DNA from 3 places in the Shewanella sp. KX20019 genome. Region 1 is predicted to be linked to each of the others. Evidence: predicted binding sites of a transcription regulator. Region 1 holds the regulator's gene; each other region holds the start of a gene.
What was found. The regulator sigma-54, encoded in region 1, starts transcription at its own class of promoters, with help from an activator protein. The targets are predictions, from matches to a motif close to GTTGGCACGNNNNTNGNNT.
Positions count from the first base shown of each region.

Region 2: a site for sigma-54 is predicted at 2,851-2,869, ahead of flgA (flagellar basal body P-ring formation chaperone FlgA). Genes of this name have one in related genera too.
Region 3: a site for sigma-54 is predicted at 2,471-2,489, ahead of fliE (flagellar hook-basal body complex protein FliE). Genes of this name have one in related genera too.

Region 1 covers NZ_CP068437.1:4,392,879-4,400,571, reverse strand. Annotated here, with positions in the region: gene JK628_RS19085 (HPr family phosphocarrier protein) at 1-20, opposite strand, end outside; gene rapZ (RNase adapter RapZ) at 7-861, opposite strand; gene ptsN (PTS IIA-like nitrogen regulatory protein PtsN) at 1,115-1,558, opposite strand; gene hpf (ribosome hibernation promoting factor) at 1,561-1,848, opposite strand; gene JK628_RS19065 (RNA polymerase factor sigma-54) at 1,879-3,390, opposite strand; gene lptB (LPS export ABC transporter ATP-binding protein) at 3,528-4,259, opposite strand; gene lptA (lipopolysaccharide transport periplasmic protein LptA) at 4,256-4,804, opposite strand; gene lptC (LPS export ABC transporter periplasmic protein LptC) at 4,863-5,420, opposite strand; gene kdsC (3-deoxy-manno-octulosonate-8-phosphatase KdsC) at 5,417-5,968, opposite strand; gene JK628_RS19040 (KpsF/GutQ family sugar-phosphate isomerase) at 5,970-6,947, opposite strand; gene JK628_RS19035 (calcium/sodium antiporter) at 6,994-7,693, opposite strand, start outside.
Region 2 covers NZ_CP068437.1:1,793,440-1,801,132, reverse strand. Annotated here, with positions in the region: gene flgC (flagellar basal body rod protein FlgC) at 1-207, opposite strand, end outside; gene flgB (flagellar basal body rod protein FlgB) at 210-608, opposite strand; gene JK628_RS07880 (CheR family methyltransferase) at 827-1,660, opposite strand; gene JK628_RS07875 (chemotaxis protein CheV) at 1,801-2,721, opposite strand; gene flgA (flagellar basal body P-ring formation chaperone FlgA) at 3,006-3,719, shown strand; gene flgM (flagellar biosynthesis anti-sigma factor FlgM) at 3,796-4,113, shown strand; gene JK628_RS07860 (flagella synthesis protein FlgN) at 4,164-4,589, shown strand; gene JK628_RS07855 (LPP20 family lipoprotein) at 5,232-5,690, opposite strand; gene JK628_RS07850 (FlgO family outer membrane protein) at 5,691-6,320, opposite strand; gene JK628_RS07845 (flagellar assembly protein FlgT) at 6,638-7,693, shown strand, end outside.
Region 3 covers NZ_CP068437.1:1,821,762-1,829,454, forward strand. Annotated here, with positions in the region: gene JK628_RS07975 (sensor histidine kinase) at 1-657, shown strand, start outside; gene JK628_RS07980 (sigma-54-dependent transcriptional regulator) at 662-2,014, shown strand; gene fliE (flagellar hook-basal body complex protein FliE) at 2,542-2,874, shown strand; gene fliF (flagellar basal-body MS-ring/collar protein FliF) at 2,916-4,613, shown strand; gene fliG (flagellar motor switch protein FliG) at 4,603-5,658, shown strand; gene fliH (flagellar assembly protein FliH) at 5,658-6,617, shown strand; gene fliI (flagellar protein export ATPase FliI) at 6,589-7,693, shown strand, end outside.

The DNA.
Region 1 (7,693 bases):
TGCCGTTCAATCGTTGGCATTTTTTAACTCGCGGTGGCTGGCGGTAACTTTATGGCGGCCTTTTTTGAAGTGTTCAGCGAGCCGTTCGGTGACATAAACAGAGCGATGTTGACCACCGGTACAGCCAATGGCAATGGTGAGGTAACTACGGTTGTTACGCTCTAAATCAGGTAACCAAGTTTCGAGTAAGTTCTCAATTTGCCAGATAAACTTATTCACCAGAGGGTGTAGGTTTAAAAACTCCTGTACTGGCTTATCAAGCCCAGTCATGGGCCGAAGCTCTGGTTCCCAATGTGGGTTTGGCAAAAATCGAACATCAAACATAAAGTCGGCTTCTGTTGGCATACCATGTTTAAAGCCAAAAGATTCAAACTTAATCATCAGTTCTTTATTTATATTGCCCAATAAAATTTCACGAACTTGGTCGTTGAGATCATAAATATTTAGATTTGAGGTATCAATATAGTGGTCAACTATTTTCGCCAGAGGTTCAAGCTGGCGGCCTTCAAGCTGAATCGCTTCTTTCAATGAAATATTGGCATGAGACAAAGGGTGCAGGCGACGGGTCTCGTTATAGCGCTTGAGTAGCACTTCATCACTAGAGTTTAAAAAGAAACTGAGTAACTCCACCCCTTCAGGCAAGTGGGTTAAATGTTTTGTCAGTTCATTCTCTTTCTCTGGCATGTTGCGGATATCAACACTAATGGCGACTAATTCTGAGTTCCCCGAAAGTTGCTCAAGCAGAGTTCCCATCATTGGCAAGGGGAGGTTATCGACGCAATAATAGCCGAGATCTTCTAGCATCCTTAGCAGTACTGATTTTCCTGAGCCTGAACGACCAGAGACTAGAACGAGTTTCATCTTTTGAATACCTGATAAAAGTTAGAATATATGTGTTATAGATGTATACGAGATGTACAATGGTATAGATTAACTTTTTTCCGGCTTAAAGCAAGAGCTTAGGCTAGTTGGAAAGAACATTTCATATTGTTGTAATATACCCATCCTACTTGAAGATGCTCTTTTCAGCATGTCGATAAGTGGCTTGGGTATAAATACTTAGGTCTTTAAATAACCCTATTATATATCGATTATTTAAGGACCTAAATATTAGCTATTGTGTGATTAAGTCATATAGCTCTGATTCACTATTGCTTTTTCTTAGCTGCTTAACGATCGCTTTGTCGTTGAGTTTTTCTGCCATCGAAGACAGTGTTGCTAAGTGTTGTTTACATTGCTCCGCAGGCACCAATAGGGCAAACAGTATATCGACCGGCTGTTTATCTATCGAGTCAAAAGAGATCGGTGTTTCACATTTTATTAATATGCCCAGTGGATGGTCAATATTAGCCAATCTCCCGTGAGGGATTGCAATACCGTTGCCTATACCTGTGCTACCCATTTTTTCGCGAGCCAACAGGCTTTCGAAAATCTCTTGTGAAGAAAGGGTTGGGTACTGGACAGCGGCAATATCGCTGATTAACTCCAGTACCTTTTTCTTACTGCCCGGTGTGGCACAGGTAGTGCATTCCGGCTGCAGGATGGTGCGTAATTCCATCGTTAGTGTTTGGTCAGCTTCTCTTTGTGTTTAATAACCTGACGATCTAATTTATCGATCAGGGAGTCTATTGCGGCGTACATGTCCGCATGTTCCGAAGTGGCAAATACTTCACCTTTTTTTAGGTGAATTCGAGCTTCGGCAATCTGTTGCATTTTTTCAACGTTCAATATGACGTGCACATTATTGATCTGATCGAAATGACGTTCAAGCTTTGTAAATTTCTCTTCAACATAACTACGTAGTGACGCAGTGATTTCAACATGATGCCCAGTAAGGTTAATTTGCATAGAAAGATTCCTCCAAGTGCCTAATTTGAGTTATAAACTCTTGCGTTGGTTTGAGGGCGGAATTAGCATTGCTTCGCGGTATTTCGCGATAGTACGTCGAGCAACTTTAATCCCTTGTTCTGCCAAAAGCTGCGCCATTTTGCTGTCGCTTAATGGTTTCTTTTGGTTTTCAGCTGCGACTAACTTCTTAATAAACGCTCTAATTGCTGTTGATGAGCACTCTCCACCGTCATCTGTGCCAACATGACTTGAGAAGAAATACTTTAATTCGAAAATACCTCTAGGGGTATGCATATACTTTTGCGTGGTCACCCTTGAAATTGTCGACTCATGCATCTCTACGGCTTCGGCAATGTCGTTGAGTACCATAGGCTTCATGGCTTCTTCACCATATTCAAAAAAGCCCTGCTGGAACTTTACAATACAGTTAGAGACTTTAAGCAGAGTTTCATTGCGACTTTCAATGCTTTTAATAAACCATTTAGCTTCTTGTAGATGACCACGAATAAATTGGCCATCGGCTTGGCTTTTGGTACTGCGAGCCATCGAAGCATAATGCTGATTGACGTTGATTTTTGGCATGTAGTCGGGGTTTAATTCCACCACCCAGCGGCCTTTCTTTTTCGCCACTGAAACGTCGGGGATGACATATTCATCTTTACTACGCGTCACCGCCAGACCCGGCCTTGGGTTCAAGGTTTGAATAAGGCTGATAGCGTCGCGCAGATCATCCTCTTTGAGCTTGGTCTTACGCATCAATTGCCTAAAGTCGCGTCCGGCAATCAAATCTAAGTAATCTTTAATGAGCAGGCGAGCATTATCTATGTGCGGGGTTGTTTCGGCATATTGAGCCAATTGGATTAGTAGACATTCACTTAGATCTCTTGCTGCAACACCGATAGGGTCAAAATGTTGCACGCGTTTGAGCACGGCTTCCACTTCATCTAGCTCGATCTCTGGATCGCCCATCGCTTCAAGAATGTCGTCACAATTCTGAGTCAAATAACCACGTTCGTCGACGGCATCAATAATCGCGGTGGCAATCGCCAGGTCATTGTCAGAGAAGGGCGTTAAATTTTTCTGCCATTCAAGGTGTTCGTACAAACCTTCAGTGGTTTCACCTTGAAAGGGCATGTCATCATCACGCATGCCACCTGAGCTGGAGTTGGAAGAAACGGTATAGACTTCATCCCAAGTGGTATCCATTGGCAGTTCATCTGGCATCGAATCTTGCGTTAATGCATCTGAGGTATCTACCGCGGCACTATCTTGTTGTGGGTCAACATCAGCGCTAGCACTGTAGTCGTTGTCGCCATCAGACTCTGAATAGCTGTCAGAATCGGTCGTGGTTCTATCTTCGTTACTGACAGGTTCGCCGTCGGATTGCTCTTCATCTAATTCAAGCAGTGGATTAGATTCTAATGCTTGCTGGATCTCTTGTTGCAGCTCCAAAGAGGACAGTTGTAGCAGGCGAATAGCCTGCTGTAACTGTGGAGTCATGGTGAGCTGCTGACCCATTTTGAGCTGGAGTGACGCTTTCATCTTACCGCTATTCCCTACACTGTAATTAAACGTTGAAGCTCGTTGACTTGAAGAAGAGAGTTTAAAGGCTCAACACTTTGATTGTATTAACATACTTTATTAGTGCTACACAATTCAATGCTCATACTGTGGATTAACTATAGCCTGAATTGTTCACCTAAGTACACAGCTCGAACTTGCTGATTGTCTAAGATTTCGGCAGGCGTGCCTTCTGCAATTAGATTTCCGTGACTTACGATATAAGCATGCTCACAAACGTCCAATGTTTCACGGACATTGTGATCGGTTATCAACACGCCTAGCCCGCGGCTTTTTAACTGCTCAATAATCTTTTTAATATCGATAACCGATATTGGATCAACCCCGGCAAAAGGTTCATCAAGTAGAATAAATTTTGGATTTGCTGCCAATGCCCGTGCTATTTCAACTCTGCGTCGTTCACCCCCTGATAACGCCATACCTTGGCTATCACGGATATGGGTGATATGAAACTCTTCGAGAAGGTTTTCCAGCTGCTCTTCACGCTGCTCGTTATCAATATCACTGCGAGTCTGTAGTACCGCCATGATGTTGTCACGCACTGAGAGCTTTCTAAAAATGCTGGCTTCTTGTGGCAAGTAGCCAATGCCTTTACGTGCTCGAAGGTGCATTGGATCTAAGGTTAAATCATCATCATCGATAAAGATTTGCCCCTTGTCACTCTGTACCAAACCAACAACCATATAAAACGTTGTGGTTTTTCCTGCACCGTTTGGACCTAATAGCCCAACAATTTGTCCTGTTTTTACCGTTAAGCTCACATCTTGAACAACGGCTCGGCTCTTATAGCTTTTTGCTAAGTTGCGGGCGGTCAGCGTTTTTTGGATCATTGCTGCTCCTGCTTTTCAATGGGCTCGACTGGCGTTTCAGGAGTCTCTTCTTGATAAGCTTCTGGTTGGATGATAGTGATGACGCGATCATCACCTTGACCGGTACTTTCTGCGACTAATTGCTGTAGTCCAATATTGTATTTAATGCGATTGCCGGTGACTTGGCTACCCTCTTGCTCCAATGTGGCGTTACCTAATAAGGTTAGTGTTCTGGTTGCCAACTCATAGCGGATCTCTTTGGCACTTGCTGTCGCAGGGCGGCCATCTTCCATTATTTGAGTATAAGTTGCAGGGTTACCTGTTGCCACGAGCGTTTTGCCTGAGCCCGCCTCTTTGGAGAAAACCCGTAATTCATCAGCGTTCATTTTAATTGAACCTTGAGTGACTTCTACCGGACCAAAAAAGATCACTTGATTGTTTTTGATATCAGCTTCTTGGCGAGCAGCGGCAATTTCGACCTTCTGCTTTAAGTCATCGACTGCAGCATAGCTACTAACGCTGAGTAGGCACAATAGACCTGCAAGTATTGTTTGGTTGTATTTCATAACGTCCTTCTACTCCGCTATTGGGTTGCTAGCATGAGTGAGTATGTTTTTTAAGTGCTTATTTAGCATCGTAGATCCCTTCGACTTCACTGAGTAACTTTACACTTTGGGCATTCAGATCAGCATAAAGGCCAGTCCCCTGGATCACAAATTCATTGCCAGTAACGTGAATGATTTCATCAGAGGTCATTATCATCGTATTGAGATCAAGTTCTAAATAGGAGGTCGACAATGTTTGGATCGGCTCCTCTGGGCTAATAGAGTCGATAATAACATTGTTTTCCAATGAGACCTTGCCGGTTAAATTATTATGACTACCCTTGGTCGCTCTTAATCGCCACTGGGCTTGACCATCATCAGGGTAGATCAAATAAACAGGATCGGTGAAGTAGGTCATACTGGCTTCTTCAAAGTGTTCCATGTGCTTGGCGGTGACCTTACTATTAACTAGGCCCGCTTCATTGTATTCAGTGCTGCGCAGGTCGTTGATGATATAGTTAGGGCGTTCGCTTACATCAATGTCTAACGTTGGATCGCTTTTCTTGGACTGCACTTGCCAATAAAGGATAAGGGCTGTACCAAATAAAGCAATAATCGCTAGCGTGACGCGATTCATATGCTCATCCCGTGAGCAGACTCAAACTTACCTTGGCTAAGCAACAGTAAATCTGTGAGCTCTCGAAGGGCGCCGTGACCCCCTTTAATGTGGGTTGTCATCAAAGCATGCTGCTTAACATAGGGGTGACCATCGGCGACACAAACCGATAAACCTACCTCTTTCATTACGGGAAGATCAACCATATCATCACCGATATAGGCAACCTCGCTTGGGCTGACATTGTAAAGTGCTAACAGCTCATTATAGGGGGCCAGCTTATTATCTACGCCTTGGTAGATATGGGTGACGCCGAGCGCGGTCATTCTATCTTCGACAATTTGCGATTTACGGCCGGTAATGATGGCCACATTGATACCGCTTGAAAGCACTGAACGCACGCCGTAACCATCGCGGGTGTGGAATGTTTTGAGCTCTTCGCCTGAGTTGCTCATATAAACTAGGCCATCGGAAAACACGCCGTCGACATCGCAAATAAGTAGTTTGATTTTGCTGGCTGCTTGCCAAACATCATCGCTTATTGGGCCATATAATCCCTGTTTAGACATGCTAAATGACTCCTGCTTTAACCATATCGAGCATGTTCAGTGCGCCGACGGGTTGTTGCTGTGAATTGATGACAATCAAACCATTAATGTTTTTTTCTTCCATCACCTTTAATGCTTCTGCAGCGAGTACATTATCGGTAATGGTGACACAACCTTTAGTCATTACATCGGCTATTGATGTAGTGCGCAGGTTAACTTCAGCATCAATCACTCGGCGCAAATCACCATCGGTAAAGATACCGACTAGGATGTTTGCTGTATCGACAATGGCGGTCATGCCTAAGCCTTTCTTAGAGATCTCGTAAAGGGCATCGGTAATACAGATATCATCTTTTACCAGTGGCAGCTCATTGCCTTTATGCATGACGTCACTGACTTTTAATAATAGCTTACGCCCTAAGCTTCCACCGGGATGCGATAGTGCAAAGTCATCTTTAGTAAACCCGCGAGCTTGCAGTAAAGCAACGGCTAATGCATCACCCATCACCAAGGTGGCAGTTGTACTTGATGTTGGCGCGAGCCCGAGTGGACAAGCCTCTTCAGGTACTTCGATACAGAGGTGTAGTTGCGCTAACTTAGCCATATTTGATTCAGGCTTGCCAGTCACCGAGATCATCGGTAACCCCATGCGTTTGATGACAGGCATCAAGGTCAAAATCTCGCTCGATTCACCGGAATTAGAGATCGCCAGTACGATATCATTTTCGCTTAACACACCTAAGTCACCGTGACTCGCTTCACCTGGATGGACAAAAAATGCAGGTGTTCCAGTGCTGGCTAGCGTGGCAGAGATTTTGTTACCAATATGACCAGATTTACCCATTCCCATCACGATAACCTTGCCAGTGCACTGCAATATTAATTGGCATGCTCGGGCAAACTCACTCGAGTTTACATATTGGTAAAGGTTGTCGAGTGCTTTTTTCTCGACATCAATGACCTTGGTTCCCCATCGGCGTAGTTGCTGTTCATCTACCATTTCTTGGTCTCTCTTTAATGTACTGCTTTATTTGTCGTATCCATCTTTAAGATAGGAAAAGTAGTACTTGGTATGCGACAAATGTAATTAGTAGAACGACGCCATGCCAAGGTTTTAGCTGCCTAGCGCGTCCGCTCAATAAGATCAGTATTGCAAGTGCACTGCTCGTTGCAAGCACCATGTAGAAATCTCTAGTGCTGGCTGCCGCATCAACGACACCAGGCGCGATAATGCCGGGTATTGCCAGTACCGCTAAAATATTAAATAAGTTTGAACCGACAATATTGCCGATGGCTAAATCATCTTCTTTTTTTAATACGCCTGCAACACAGGCTGCAAGTTCTGGGAGGCTGGTGCCCACGGCAATAATCGTCAGCCCGATGACCAGATCAGAAAGATGATAAGCCTTAGCGATACCCACAGCGCCTTGAACCATCCAATCGGCTGAAAGTGGTAATAGTATCATTCCGATGACAAGCCAAAGAATCGCTTTCTTGGTCGGAACATTTGCTGGGATCTCATTTTCCGCATCAATGGCTAATGTATCTCGATTTTTGTTCGTCAGACCATGCCAGATGAGGTAGCCCATCAATGCCAAAAAGAGCACTAATAGAGAAATGCCTTCAACTCGGGTTAAAAAACCGTCATGTAAGAAGTAACCCACAATGGCAGTGGCAGCTAACATCAACGGAATTTCACGTTTCAGTGTTTGTGAACTGACAGAAATAGCACCGAGCAGTGCGGTA
Region 2 (7,693 bases), 2.6 Mb from region 1:
CTTAACCGCAACTGATTGTGAGGCACTTTGATGCTGTTGTGCCTTGCTCATTTCAGCTTCAAAAATAGGATGACGAGCACGATAAGTCTCGCCAACGCTGCTTGATACTGAATCTGCGTTGGCAATGTTACTGGCCGTAGTATTTAGTCTGACCGATTGCGCAGACATACCCGAACCTGCGACGTTAAAGATATTAAATAAACTCATAATTAATCGCCTCTAATCGCTTTTTTCATACCTGAGAACTTACCGTCGAGAAAACCGAGCGACATTTGATACTCTAGGGCATTTTGCATAAATGCAGATTGCTCCTGCTGGATGTCGACCGTGTTACCGTCACCGGTGTCGGGCTGATTCGGCACACGGTAGCCCACATTCTGTTGCGATAAGGCAGCCAAATCGAAGTGTTTAGCATCGCTCTTTGCCATGGCTAAACCCGACTGACGTGACTGAGCTGAGTTCATCGCTTTGGCAAAGTCTACATCGCGAGATTTGTAGTTTGGTGTATCGGCATTGGCAATATTTGAAGATAGGACTTCTGCACGTTGGGAGCGTACGCCCAATGTGTATTGATGAACCCCTAATGCTTTATCAAAACTAATCGCCATAAAATTGCCTCCTCAGCTTGGTATCTGAAATAAAGCAATTGGTGTGCCAAATTAGTCTAAAAGAATGAAAATAGACGTTTTAGCTGAGGATTAGCGATATTGAGGGCGGGTTTAGACGGATAAAAAGGGTGTCAAAATTGCGTTAACTGCACTTCAACACCCTACATACCACCCCACTTAAAGATGCTCGCTTCAGTTAAGATGGGGATAAAGCAGGTTTAGACTTTCTTCTGGTAATAGATCCCCGGATTACAACGCACCATATCAAACTCATCAGATAGACCGGCGATAGACTCTGACGCACCAAGGAACAGGATCCCTTTAGGGTTCAGTGCGGCAGCAAATTGCCGCAAGATTTTCCGCTTTGCCTCTGGGGAGAAATAGATCAATACATTGCGGCAAAAAATAATATCGAACTTACCGAGCAAGGTATAACTTTCGAGCAAGTTATGCGCTCTAAAGTTAACCAATTGCTTTACATTATTTTTAACCACCATATTACCGGAGGGTAAGGCATCAAAAAACTGACGTTTGCGTTCATCAGATAAGCCACGACCTAACGCTAGGTTGTCATACTCTGCTTTTTTACAGCGTTCAAGCATCGACGGAGACAGATCCGTCGCCAATATGCCGGCACCGCTGGGCAGTGTCCCGGGTTTACGCTGTTGATACTCGAGAATGGTCATGCCTAAAGAGTATGGCTCTTGCCCAGATGAACACGCTGCAGACCATATTTTTACCGGCCGACCAAGTCGACTGTAATTTGGCAAAATGGAATTAAACAGCAATTCGAACGGATAACGATCTCGAAACCACAGCGTCTCGTTAGTCGTCATGGCATCAATGACTTCGGTGCGAAGTTGACGCTCTGTGGGCTTCATTGAATGCTTAACGACATCCGATAGAGAGGGCAGATTATATTTCCCCATAAGCGGTGCTAATCTACTACGCACCAGATATTGTTTGTTCTCACCTAGCACAATACCGCTGTGCTGCTCTAGAAAGAGCCTGAACTGATGGTACTCGTTTTCAGCAAGTGATTTATTTGGCACGCTAACATCCTAAATATCTATAAAACAAGCCGCATAAAAGGCGCGGCTTTACCACAATCGCTGGGTTATACATTAGCCATCTAGGAAACACAAGCAAGACTTGGTTCCCTCTGGCTTGGCATTGCAGCATAAACCAGCTTTTATAGACTTAAGTGCTTGTTTACAGCGGCTGCTAACTCATCAGGATTAAATTTAGCAATAAAATCATTAGCGCCAACTTTCTGCACCATCGCTTGGTTAAATACGCCACTAAGCGAAGTATGTAACACCACTTTTATGTTTCTAAGCTTAGGATCATCGCGTATTTCAGCCGTTAAGGTATACCCATCCATTTCAGGCATTTCAATGTCTGAAATAATCAGTGGGATTTCAGTCGCCACATCGTCAAGCTCCGCCGCCATTGCCCGTAATTTATCTAACGCCTCTTTACCATCTTTGGCGGTATCAATTTGCAGATCAAGAGAGGATAACGCACGAATAATCTGTTTGCGGGCAACCGATGAGTCATCGATGACCATAATGTGATAATGGCGCTCTCTATCAATGGTTAGCTTATCATCCAACTCTTTACTAATGTTGGTATTGACTGGTGAGATCTCATCGAGGATCTTCTCAACATCCAAGATCTCCACTAACTCATTTTCTATCTCTGTTACAGCCGTTAAATATGAGCCACGACCCGACCCTTGTGGCGGTGGCATGATGGCTTCCCAGTTCATATTGATAATACGCTCAACTGAACTCACCAAGAAACCTTGCACACTACGGTTGTACTCAGAAATGATAATGAAGCTGCTCTCAAGGTTCTCAATTGGGCGGCCGCCAGTTGCTGCGCTCAAATCGATCACTGAAATGGTCATGCCGCGCACATGCGCTATTCCACGCACACTAGAGTTGAGCCTAGGCAAGCTGGTTAATGGAGGGCATTGCAGCACCTCCTTGACCTTAAATACGTTAATGCCGAATCGTTGACGTCCATTAAGTTTAAATAACAATAACTCAAGTCGGTTTTGTCCAACCAACTGTGTTCGCTTATTTACTGATTCAAGAATGTTCGACATGAAAATTTGCCTTGTACTTATTTTTATCGATTAATCTAAAAGATTAAATGTAATTTTAGTTAACGCTTATTACGTTGATTTTGCGCATCAATGCTGCCAATACACTTCAATATAATGCTACCTCTACATTTAGGCATGCTACTTGCTTAGTTAGCACTATCTGATTCTAACGTTGCGACATCAGTCAACTTTATGACGCCCAACGATTTAATGAGTTCGCTACCAACATTCTACAATTAACACGACTTAGGTGCATTCTAGCGAATCAAGCTGGTGTATTCATTATGAAAATAAATTTTGGGCTACTTTTTACCGTACTTTGTTTCCCCGTTACCGCTAGCGCCAATGCGAATCAAGTTGCGAGTGTTCCCTCTTTATCGACCATTTCTCGGTTAGCTATAGCGGCAGTTGAAGAAAAAATAGAAGCTCCTGAAAAAGCAAAGATTAATATCACTCCCCAAAGCTTAGATACTCGTGTCAGCTTACCTAATTGCTTTCTTCCGATAAAAGCAGAGATAGCCAGCGATCGTGCAATAAGGCGTAACAATACAGTAAAAATAAGCTGTGACAGCCCAGACTTAAGCTATCCATGGCAGATATTTTTATCAGTGAGAGTCGACATTCTTTACCCTGTGGTGGTAGCTAAAGCAACATTAGGCCCAGGAGATCTGATCTCACGTAGCGATGTTGCCATTGACTATGTGGAGCAAACCACGCTCAGAGGTCAACAATTTGACCAACTAAGCGAAGTGGTCGGCGCCCGTCTTAAACGTCGAGTCGCACCTCAGCAACCTATTTTTAATAATCATCTGTGTATTGTTTGTAAGGGAGACACAGTGTCGATATTTGCCAAGTCTGAAAACTTCGAGATAAAAACCGTTGGAGAAGCCCTACACGATGGTAATTTAGGCGATAAGATACGGATTAAGAACAGTCATTCACACAAAACCTTAAACGCAAAAGTCACCGCAGTTGGCCAAGTTGAAGTAAGAATGTAAAATAAGATTAAAGTTAACAGCTATCGCGCCGATAGCATGTGTAAGAAAGTCTCTTTATTCAATGTTGGATACCAAAATGGCTATGGATATTAAACAAGTAAATAGCGCTGCTACTACGCGCATAAACAGTGGTAACACAGGTAAAGGTGCCGCAACGCAAAGCGCTCCGGCAGCTCCAGTGCAAACAGCGGGTGCACAAAAAGCCGACTCAGTGTCGATTACGCCGCAGGCTCAACAGCTGCAAAACGTGCAAACTAAGATGGCCGACATGCCAGATATTGACCAAAAGAAAGTTGATGAGATTAAAGCAGCGATTGCTGAAGGTCGTTACAAAATCGATCCAGAAAAGCTTGCAACTAATATCGCAAACTTCGAGAATGAACTTAGCGATTAACACTAATGTCGCCGCAAGCAGCGGATTAAGGCAGAAAAGATAAGGCCATTATGACAAATTTATCTCATCTATTGAGCTCACAGCATACCGTGTTGACTGAGCTTAAAGCCGTTATTAGCCAAGAAAAACAGGCGCTACAGTCGCAAGATGCAGACACATTGCTGTCACTTGCCAGTACTAAAGCGACGTTACTAGATAGCTTAAAACATAACGATGAGATGATAGCCACACAGCCTGATAAAAGTATATTAGAGACCGATGCCACATTATCTCAGCAAGTTAGCGAAGCAAAATCTTTGCTCGCAGAGTGCCAACAGCTCAATGCTGAGAACGAGTCTTTAATAGAATTGAGCTTAGCCAGCTTGAATCGCTTCTCTCAAGCACTACAGGTCAGTCGTAATTCCGCCAGCCTCACCTATGATGGTAAAGGCCGTACCTCTAGCATCTCAAGCTTAGGGAATAATTTAAGAGCTTAAGAACGGTTCTAGCTTCGAGTAAAGAAGGTAAAATCATAGACGAGCGACCTACGGCCTTACGGTACGCGACTTCGTCACTACGGAACGCTTCGCTTACGGTAAAAACGAGAAAAGAGAAAAGCGACGGCATAAATACCGACCTACAAAAGATAATCGTAAACACCAACATAAACATTACAACACCGCTGTAGGTTGGGCTTCAGCCCATCAATCATTGCAATCGACCATGCTAACCGACGGCATAAATACCGACCTACAAAAGATAATCGTAAACACCAAAATAAACGTTACAACACCGCTGTAGGTTGGGCTTCAGCCCATCAATCATTGCAATCGACTATGCTAACCGACGGCATAAATGCCGACCTACTTTAAAAGAAGGTGCTAGCAAAGTATAAAATCAACATCAAAAGCCGAAGGGTGTTTGCTGTTGATTCCCTAGCAGGACGGAGTCCGCCCTAGCAGTGAGCTGGCGAACGTCCTAGTACCTAGCACCTAGGTCCTTCTCAGCTTTCAGATAGGTGCTAGCAAAGTATAAAGTCAACATCAAAAGCCAAGTGGTGTTTGCTGTTGATTCCCTAGCAGGACGGAGCCCGTCCTAGCACTTATTAGGCTGAAGGCCGCCCTAGAATCTCCCTTACTTTAAAAATAAGTGATCTCTTTGACCTTTTGCGAGCGATTCTGCTGCTGATACAGAGCCCAAACTTGTTCAAAGTCCAACTCCAACTCAGTGACATAATGCTCGCCAGCGGGATAACTCTTAACCACCTTGGCACCGCGGATCACACCTGATACCGAGGCTTTGATCTCATCGCTCGATAACATCCAATCGCTTACTTGGCTTGAAGCTGCCAAGTGTTGGCCGTACACCTGCTCTGCCAGTTCTCGATAAGCGGCAATTTTTGACGCTTGCATCGCCATTAGTACCCGCTGCGCCGGATCTGATGAGGGTTGATTAGCCAAGGTTGCATAGCCAACTGCTGTTAATGTCGGAAAAGACTCTGGCGCTTCCGTCTCATACTGTACATAACGGTCCTGTGCTGAACAGCCACTTAAAGCGACTAACAGTATTACCGCTGCACATCGAATAATTGCTTTCATCTACTGAGCTCCCACCACTGTTGCCATTCGCTGCCCCGCATTTTCAGAGCGGTACAACAAACCATTTTCTGATACCACTTTTTCGGAACGGCTTAACATGCCTGACATCGACGAAATGGGTACAAAGCTTTGTGCAACAGAAACAACACGGTTATTACTCACGTCAACAATGCGGCTATAAATAACCATACCGCCTTTGTCCGGGCTCATCGTAGTAACAACCACATGCCTTACATCGATATCAGTTGGTAACTGCTGCCAATCTCGGCTCAAGATAAAATCACCCGCTTGAGTGACGCGCAATGTTTCGGCTACGTTCATATCGACCAGATTAAACTGGTGATCATGTAATGCCGCAATTAGTCCTTGCTGGTACTGCAAGCCCAATTCATTGGTGGTCGCTAGATCTGACAACATCACCGGTGTTGCCACTAATAGCGGCTGCGTAGGTTTTAAACTGTCGTTTTGCCTGACGAGCTCATTAACCATCTGCTGAGACAAATAGTTAATTGATGACAGGTGCGGCAAACCATTGCCGCTCACTAGCGTCTGCTGTTCAGATGCGTTTGGCTGGGTGTTTGCACAGCCAAGCAGCACAAGTAATGGCAGCAAGATTAATGTCTTATACATCTTTTCATTCCTGTAATGCAGAAACAGAGATTAGCCGGTTTGAAATAAAACCATCGACTTAGCGTCAGTAGAAACAGTTTTTTGCTTAAACGGCGGCCAACCAAACAGTATTGTTATCTAAAGCAGTTATCGGCGCAAACCTGAGAAACTTTATGGATAAATACGTTACCCCTCCCAAATAAAGGGCATAGATATTGCTTATTTCAACCTTATCGATTCAGACTGTCATTTTGTCGGCAAGTAATTGCACCTCTTTTTGACAAACAGTCCCCCTATATTACGCCGATTATGTTGGCCTAAAGACTTGGAAGATTAATATGAAACTGGCTTCACGTAGCATTATCACAGTCATTCTGGCTTGCTCTTTTATAATTACAGCGCCAGTACAAGCAAAGTGGATCCAAGCGAGCGGGCAAGCCAAGATTGTAAACAACAACTTAGCTAAAGCGCGCGAAGATGCTATAGAGCAAGCAGTAAGTTACGCGACCTTAAAAACCGGCGCTCGTTTTTCAAGTGAACAAACCGTCAGTAATGGCCAACTGGTTAATGACAGCTTTACCTTGACCCGCAATGCACAAGGTCAAGCAGTTGAGATGGTTAGTGAACTTATCGAAAATGACTACATCACCGTTAATATTCGTATCGACATCATTGAGCCATTTGAGCAAGCTTGCCCTGCCAATAATTTAAAAGCCTCTATTTTAGTGCCACAAGCCTTAATAAAAGACAGAGCGCAATTACGCTACGGCAATCTAGGCATGTTCGAGCAGAATCTGTCAGAGCAACTCGCCCAAGTCATTGAAACAAACTCAAGCAGCAGCTTTACCCATTTGCACGCTAATGAGCGCTTAGATGTAGATCAGGCGTTAGTTGATATTCGCGGTTATAGACTACCCAGCTGGTTAGGTGAAATCACCGACAGCCAGTACATACTATTGCCAGAGATCATCGATATATCACCCGAGCCATCGACCCGCACTTTTGGCCTGTGGGAAAATGACCCCATGCGTGTATTTCAATTTAGGTTATCGCTGTTTCATGCTATTAGCGGCGAGAAGGTATGGAGCAAGCAATACGCGCAATCTGCCGAATGGGAATTCTCACTGCAGCAAACGGTAAACTCCAATAGTGACCAATTCTGGCGTTCGGAATATGGCGACATGATCAGCACTGTCTTGCTCGTAGCCAGCCGAGATATTGACGAAGCGCTAAACTGCCGCCCGCTTTTAGGCCAGGTTGTTGCTAGGCAGGCTGATAGAATCATACTCAACCTAGGTCGACGTAACGGTATTCGTGTCGGCGATACGCTGCAATTGGTTCTGCAGCAGAATATGCCAGACAGGCTTGATAACATGCGCGCCGTTGCCGGCAAG
Region 3 (7,693 bases), 2.6 Mb from region 1:
GCCACACTGGCACACCAAGTGCGTACGCCACTGAGCGCAGCGTTGTTGTATGCCTCCAATCTTGCCAGCCCTAAAATATCAGATACTGCTAGAAAGCGTTTTCAAGGCAAGTTGGTCGATAGACTCAATGAGCTGGAGCATCAAGTAAATGACATGCTGCTAATGGCTAAAGGTCGCCAGCAGGAGCTGGATGTTATCGTCTCTATTGAAGAGGTTATCGATAGTGTGCTCAATAACTGTGAACCCATTTCGGCGCAAAAAGGCTGCCAACTTAGTTTTGATAATCAGTCAACTCAGCGTATTCGAGCCAATGACTCGGCGCTAAGTTCTGCAATAAATAATCTAGTGGTTAATAGTATTGAAGCGGGCGCAACACAGATAGAGATTAAGGCCTATGATACTGCCACCGCGTTGCATGTGGATGTGATAGATAACGGTAAAGGGTTAGATGCTGATATGCAGCTACAAGTGCTTGAACCCTTCTTTACCACTAAATCCCAAGGCACAGGCCTCGGACTCGCAGTAGTGCAATCGGTGGTGAACAATCATGGTGGTCTTATGCAGTTTAGTTGTCATGTTGGCGAAGGGTGTACCGCCTCGCTTAAATTCCCTCTAGTGACTCAGCAAGAGTTCACTGACACCATCGGCGGAGCATAAGCGCATGTCTGAAGGTAAATTACTATTAGTTGAAGATGATGCATCATTACGCGAAGCGCTATTAGACACACTTATGCTGGCGCAATATGAGTGCGTTGATGTTGGCTCGGCTGAAGCGGCTATTTTAGCGTTAAAAAATGACTCTTTTGATATGGTGATAAGTGATGTGCAAATGGAGGGGGTTGGCGGTCTAGGGCTGCTCAATTACCTGCAACAGCATCATCCTAAAATACCTATGTTATTGATGACGGCGTATGCGACCATCGATAATGCGGTTAACGCGATGAAGCTCGGTGCTGTCGATTATTTAGCAAAGCCATTTTCGCCAGAGGTACTTCTTAACCAGGTATCACGATACCTGCCAGCCAAAACAACGACAGGCAACCCCGTCGTTGCAGATGAAAAGAGTTTAGCGTTATTGGCTTTGGCGCAGCGAGTGGCGGTATCTGATGCATCGGTGATGATCATGGGCCCTAGTGGCAGCGGTAAAGAGGTATTAGCACGCTATATTCATCAACACAGTCATCGTGCAGCAGAGCCCTTTGTGGCGATAAACTGCGCCGCCATCCCTGAAAATATGCTCGAAGCGACACTGTTTGGTTATGAGAAAGGCGCCTTTACCGGTGCTTATCAAGCCTGCCCTGGCAAATTTGAACAAGCCCAAGGCGGTACGTTACTGCTTGATGAGATTTCAGAGATGGAAGTAGGCTTACAAGCTAAGTTACTGCGGGTACTGCAAGAGCGTGAAGTGGAGCGATTAGGTGGCCGTAAAACCATTAAACTGAATGTACGGGTATTAGCCACTTCAAATCGCGACTTAAAAGCGATGGCAGTATCGGGAGAGTTTAGAGAAGATCTTTATTATCGCATCAACGTGTTTCCATTAACGTGGCCAGCGCTAAATCAACGTCCAGCAGACATTTTGCCTTTAGCGAGGCACTTGATTAATAAACACTCTTTAGCGATGAATAAAACAGAAGTGCCGCTATTGGCTGAATGTGCTTCACGCCGCTTATTAACCCATCGTTGGCCGGGCAATGTACGTGAACTCGATAACGTCGTCCAGCGAGCGCTTATTCTAAGTGTTTCAAGCGAAATAACGGCAGCTGATATTATTATCGATTCTTGTGACATTCAACTGGCAGCTGAAGCGGTAACTGTTGAAGAGGATAAGTCAGCAGAACTTGATGGTTTAGGCTATGAGCTTAAAGCGCAGGAACATGTGATTATTTTAGAAACCTTGACTCAATGTAATGGTAGTCGTAAAGCTGTCGCCGAAAAGCTGGGGATCAGTGCCCGCACCTTACGTTATAAAATGGCAAAGATGCGCGACTCAGGAATTCAAATACCGGCTTAGCACATAAGAGGACGCTGCGCTTCGAGAGCGGCCTCCGGACTAATGGGTCCTAGGTACTAGGAAAAAGAAGCTAGGAGAATGTATTTACGCATGGTTTGTCATGTCAAACATGCACCTATCTAAAAGCTGAGAAGGTACTAGGACGTTCGCCAGCTCACTGCTAGGAAATCAAACAGAAAACACCATTTGGCTTTTGATGTTGATTTTATGCTTTGCTAGCACCTTCTTTTAAAGTAGGTCGGCATTTATGCCGTCGGTTAGCATGGTCGATTGCAATGATTGATGGGCTAAAGCCCAACCTACAGCAGTGTTGTAATGCTTATGTTGGTATTTACGATTATCTTTTGTAGGTCGGCATTTATGCCGTCGCTTTGTTCTTTTCTAGTTTTTACCGTCTTTGCTAGAACCTAGAACCTAGAACCTAGAACCTAGAACCTAGAACCTACCTTTCCGCATTCTGGCACGATTTCTGCTTTAACTCATTCAATATAAGTTTTTCGTCAAGAAAACGACATTGGGAGATAGTTATGCAAATCGGCGCTAATTCTTTACTGCAAGAGATGCAGTCACTTAACGGCCAAATTAGTACTCAAGGGATCCAAACCGGTATCGCTCGCCAAGTAAATAACACTTCTGGTGCGGATTTTGGACAACTTCTCTCTCAAGCTGTTGGAAATGTGAGCGAACTTCAGTCAAATGCAGCTAATTTGGCCACTCGCCTTGATATGGGCGACACCACAGTGACATTATCTGATACCGTGATTGCGCGTGAGAAGTCTAGCGTAGCTTTTGAAGCAACAGTGCAGGTCCGCAATAAGCTGGTAGAGGCTTATAAAGACATTATGAGTATGCCTGTTTAGGCTTTAATCACTAACAACAGGTAGCAATTGTGAGTACAGAAATGGTCGTAGGAACAGGTTCAAGTGTCGCTGCCAGTGGGCAGTCTGGTGGTGTTCAAGAGGAACACAAACCTGGCGTGATGGGCTCTCTCGGTAATATTGATATGTTACGCCAAGTGACAATGATATTGGCGTTGGCTATCTGCTTGGCATTGGCTGTTTTTGTGATGATTTGGGCGCAAGAGCCAGAATATCGCCCTTTGGGGCAAATGAGTACCCAAGAGATGGTGCAGGTACTCGATGAACTTGATAAGAATAAAATTAAATACCAGATCCAAGGCGATGTGGTTAAAGTCGCTGAAGACAAATATCAAGAAGTAAAGATGATGCTAAGCCGAGCAGGTTTAGATCAAGCGGCTGCAAATGACGACTATTTAAGTAAAGACAGCGGCTTTGGTGTTAGCCAGCGAATGGAACAAGCTCGCCTTAAACACAGCCAAGAGCAAAACTTGGCAAGAACTATTGAAGAGTTAAAAAGTGTTAGCCGCGCTAAAGTTATCTTAGCGTTACCAAAAGAGAATGTTTTTGCGCGCAATCGCTCAAAGCCGAGCGCAACAGTGGTCGTCAATGTTAGACGTGGCGGTCTTGGCCAAGAAGCGGTCGATTCGATTGTTGATATTGTGGCCTCAGCAGTGCATAACTTAGAACCGAATAAAGTCACCGTGACAGACTCAAATGGCCGTCTACTTAACTCTGGTAGTCAAGATGGTGTCTCCGCTATCGCCCGTCGCGAGCTCGAAATCGTGCAGCAAAAAGAGTCTGAATATCGTAACAAGGTTGAGTCTATTTTGATGCCCATTTTAGGGCCTGAGAATTTCACCTCTCAAGTTGACGTTAGCATGGACTTTACCGCTGTAGAGCAAACTGCCAAGCGTTATAACCCCGATCTGCCCGCACTCCGTAGTGAGATGGTTGTTGAAAATAACTCAAACGGCAGTACGAGTGGTGGTATTCCTGGAGCGTTATCGAACCAGCCGCCAATGGATGCAGATATTCCACAAGAGGTTGGTGCTGAGTCGACAACCCTTAGCTCTGGCAATAGTCATAAAGAAGCGACCCGAAACTATGAGCTCAATGAAACCATAAGCCATACCCGTCAGCAAGTTGGCACCTTAAGACGCGTGAGTGTGTCAGTTGCCGTTGATTTCAAGAACGCCCCAGTTGCTGAAGATGGCAGTGTTACCAGAGTGCCTCGTACCGAACAGGAACTGACTAACATTCGCCGCTTGCTCGAAGGCGCTGTAGGTTTTAATACTCAACGTGGTGACATGATCGAAGTCGTCACTGTGCCGTTTATGGATCAGCTCATTGAAGATGCTCCTGCTCCTGAAGTTTGGGAGCAACCTTGGTTCTGGCGTGGGGTTAAATTAGGGCTCGGCACGTTAGTTGCGTTAGTTATAGTGATTTTTGTTATCAGCCCGATGCTGAAACGAATTGTTTACCCTGATAGCACCAAAATGCCTGACGAGCCAAAAGTGGGCGATGAACTTGCCGAGATTGAAGATCAGTATGCTGCCGATACATTAGGCATGCTCGAGCGGCCCGAAGCTGAATATAGTTATGCTGATGATGGGTCTATTTTAATTCCCGATCTGCATAAAGATGATGACATGATTAAAGCCATCCGCGCCATTGTCGCGAATGAACCTGAACTATCGACTCAAGTCGTGAAAAATTGGTTACTAGACGATGAAAAATAATGTTAGCCCAGAGGTGCAAGCAGTTGCACCTGCTGCCGGCTTTAAAGTTGAAGATCTGACCGGTATTGAAAAAACCGCTATTTTGCTGTTAAGTTTAAGCGAAAGTGATGCCGCCTCTATCTTGAAGCACCTTGAGCCGAAGCAGGTACAAAAGGTGGGCATGGCCATGGCTGCGATGCAAGACTTTGGTCAAGATAAGGTCATCGGCGTACATAAAGTATTTTTAGATGAGATCCAAAAGTACTCCTCTATCGGCTTTAACAGTGAAGAGTTTGTTCGCAAGGCGCTAACCGCGGCGTTGGGTGAAGACAAAGCTGGTAATCTTATCGAACAGATTATTATGGGCAGCGGAGCTAAGGGGCTAGATTCTCTTAAGTGGATGGACGCGCGTCAAGTGGCGACCATTATCCAAAACGAGCATCCACAAATTCAAACCATTGTGTTGTCTTATCTTGAGCCCGACCAAGCGGCAGAGATCTTTGCCCAGTTCCCAGAGAATACTCGTTTGGACTTGATGATGCGAATTGCCAACCTTGAAGAGGTGCAACCTGCAGCGCTGCAAGAGCTTAACGATATCATGGAGAAACAGTTTGCCGGCCAAGGTGGCGCGCAAGCCGCTAAGATGGGTGGTCTTAAAGCTGCCGCTAATATCATGAACTACCTCGATACTGGCGTTGAAAGTCACCTGATGGAAACCATGCGCGAATCTGACGAAGAGATGGCGCAGCAGATCCAAGATCTAATGTTTGTCTTCGAAAACCTCAGTGATGTTGATGATATGGGTATTCAGGTACTTCTGAGAGAAGTTCAGCAAGATGTGTTGATGAAGGCGCTAAAAGGTGCTGACGATCAACTCAAAGAAAAGTTATTGAGCAATATGTCTAAACGCGCCGCTGAACTACTACGTGATGATTTAGAGGCAATGGGCCCCATTAGAATTAGTGAAGTGGAAGTGGCTCAAAAAGAGATCCTCTCTATTGCCCGTCGCCTTAGTGAAAGTGGTGAGTTGATGCTCGGCGGTGGTAGCGGTGAAGAGTTCTTATAATGGCTGATGCAAAAGAGCCCAAAGGGGTAACGGTAAATACCACTGATGAATTTGGTCATTGGGAACTTCCCGATATTACCGAAGAGGTTGATAGCTCTTCGCTGAATATGTTTGGCCGTCATGGCTTGCATGTTGAGGTTGAAGATGAGAATGAAGCGGAGGCTATTTTACCGCCGACGCTGACAGAGATTGAAGATATCCGCGCTCATGCTGAGCAAGAAGGTTTTGTACAGGGGCAAGAGAGTGGCCATGCCGAAGGGCTGGAAAAAGGTCGTTTGCAGGGGCTGGAACAAGGCCATACAGAAGGCTTTGAGCAGGGAAAAGAACAAGGGGTTGAAGCGGGACTACAAGCATCCGCTGAGATGCTGCAACGCTTCGAAACACTGCTGAGTCAATTTGAGCAACCGTTGAGTATCTTAGATACTGAAATTGAAAAAGAGCTTTTGTCGACAGCAATGAGTCTGGCCAAAGCCGTGATTGGGCATGAGCTTAAGACCCACCCAGAACATATTCTAAGCGCCCTGCGTCAAGGTGTTGACTCTCTACCGATTAAAGAACAAAAAGTGAATGTTAGACTGTCACCAGACGACGAATCGTTAGTTAGCAGTTTATACACAGCCGCCCAATTGGAGCGTAATCGCTGGGATATTGAAGCCGACCCAAGCTTGTCGGCTGGTGATTGCATCATCAATAGTGGCCGCAGCCATATTGATATGACCGTAGATACCCGTATCCAACATGTCTTTTTTGAGTTGGAAAAAAGCCAGCAAGATCTGCTGCAGCTCAAAGAGCAGCAAGAAGAGGCGCTACTCAATCAACGTGAAAGCAATCAACGCCAGAACAATCAATCTACAGCAGCTGAAGAAGCTACTGCTAATGCCGCCGCGGTAGAACCCTCACCAGTAGAGCCTCCAATAACCGAAGGTGAACATGCCGACACGCCAACACCGACTGCGTAGCAAACTGGCGCAGCACCATGAAAAGGTAAACCCTTTTATTGCAGAAGCCAGCGGGCAATTAGTGCGCGTGGTGGGCCTTACGCTCGAAGCTACAGGTTGTCGAGCCTCGGTTGGTAGTCTTTGCTCCATCGAAACCATGTCAGGTGATCTCGTTGCCGAGGTGATAGGTTTTGATGATGAACTACTTTACTTAATGCCAATCGAAGAGTTAAACGGTGTATTGCCTGGCGCTAAAGTGACGCCACTGGGGCAGCAGTCCGGACTGAGTGTTGGTTTAGCATTGTTAGGCCGAGTACTCGATGGTAGCGGCCTGCCAATAGATGGCTTAGGTAATCTACAGACAGATCAAAAAGCGCCCACCCATACAACCGCAATTAACCCCCTAGCGAGGCGTGCGATAAGCGAACCGCTAGATGTTGGTGTGCGCGCAATTAACGCGATGTTGACTGTTGGCAAAGGGCAGCGAATGGGCTTATTCGCAGGCTCTGGTGTCGGTAAGAGTGTGCTGTTGGGCATGATGACTCGCGGCACTACCGCTGACATTATTGTGGTGGGGTTAGTCGGTGAACGTGGCCGAGAAGTTAAAGAGTTTATTGAAGAGATTCTAGGCCCTGAAGGACGAGCGCGCTCGGTTGTCGTGGCAGCGCCAGCAGATACTTCGCCATTGATGCGACTTCGTGCTTGTGAAACCTCGACTCGAATTGCCGAGTACTTTCGTGACATGGGCTATAGCGTACTATTACTTATGGATAGCTTAACCCGTTACGCACAAGCGCAGCGAGAGATAGCCTTGGCTGTGGGTGAACCGCCAGCCACTAAAGGTTATCCGCCTTCAGTATTCGCTAAACTACCGAAACTTGTGGAACGCGCCGGCAACGGTGGCGGCAAGCAGGGCTCTATTACCGCATTTTACACCGTGCTGACAGAGGGTGATGATCTACAAGATCCTATCGCCGATGCATCGCGGGCAATTCTTGATGGCCATATTGTATTATCACGATCACTAGCGGATTCTGGGCACTACCCGGCGATTGATATTGAAGCATCGATTAGCCGTGTCGCGCCGATGGTGATTA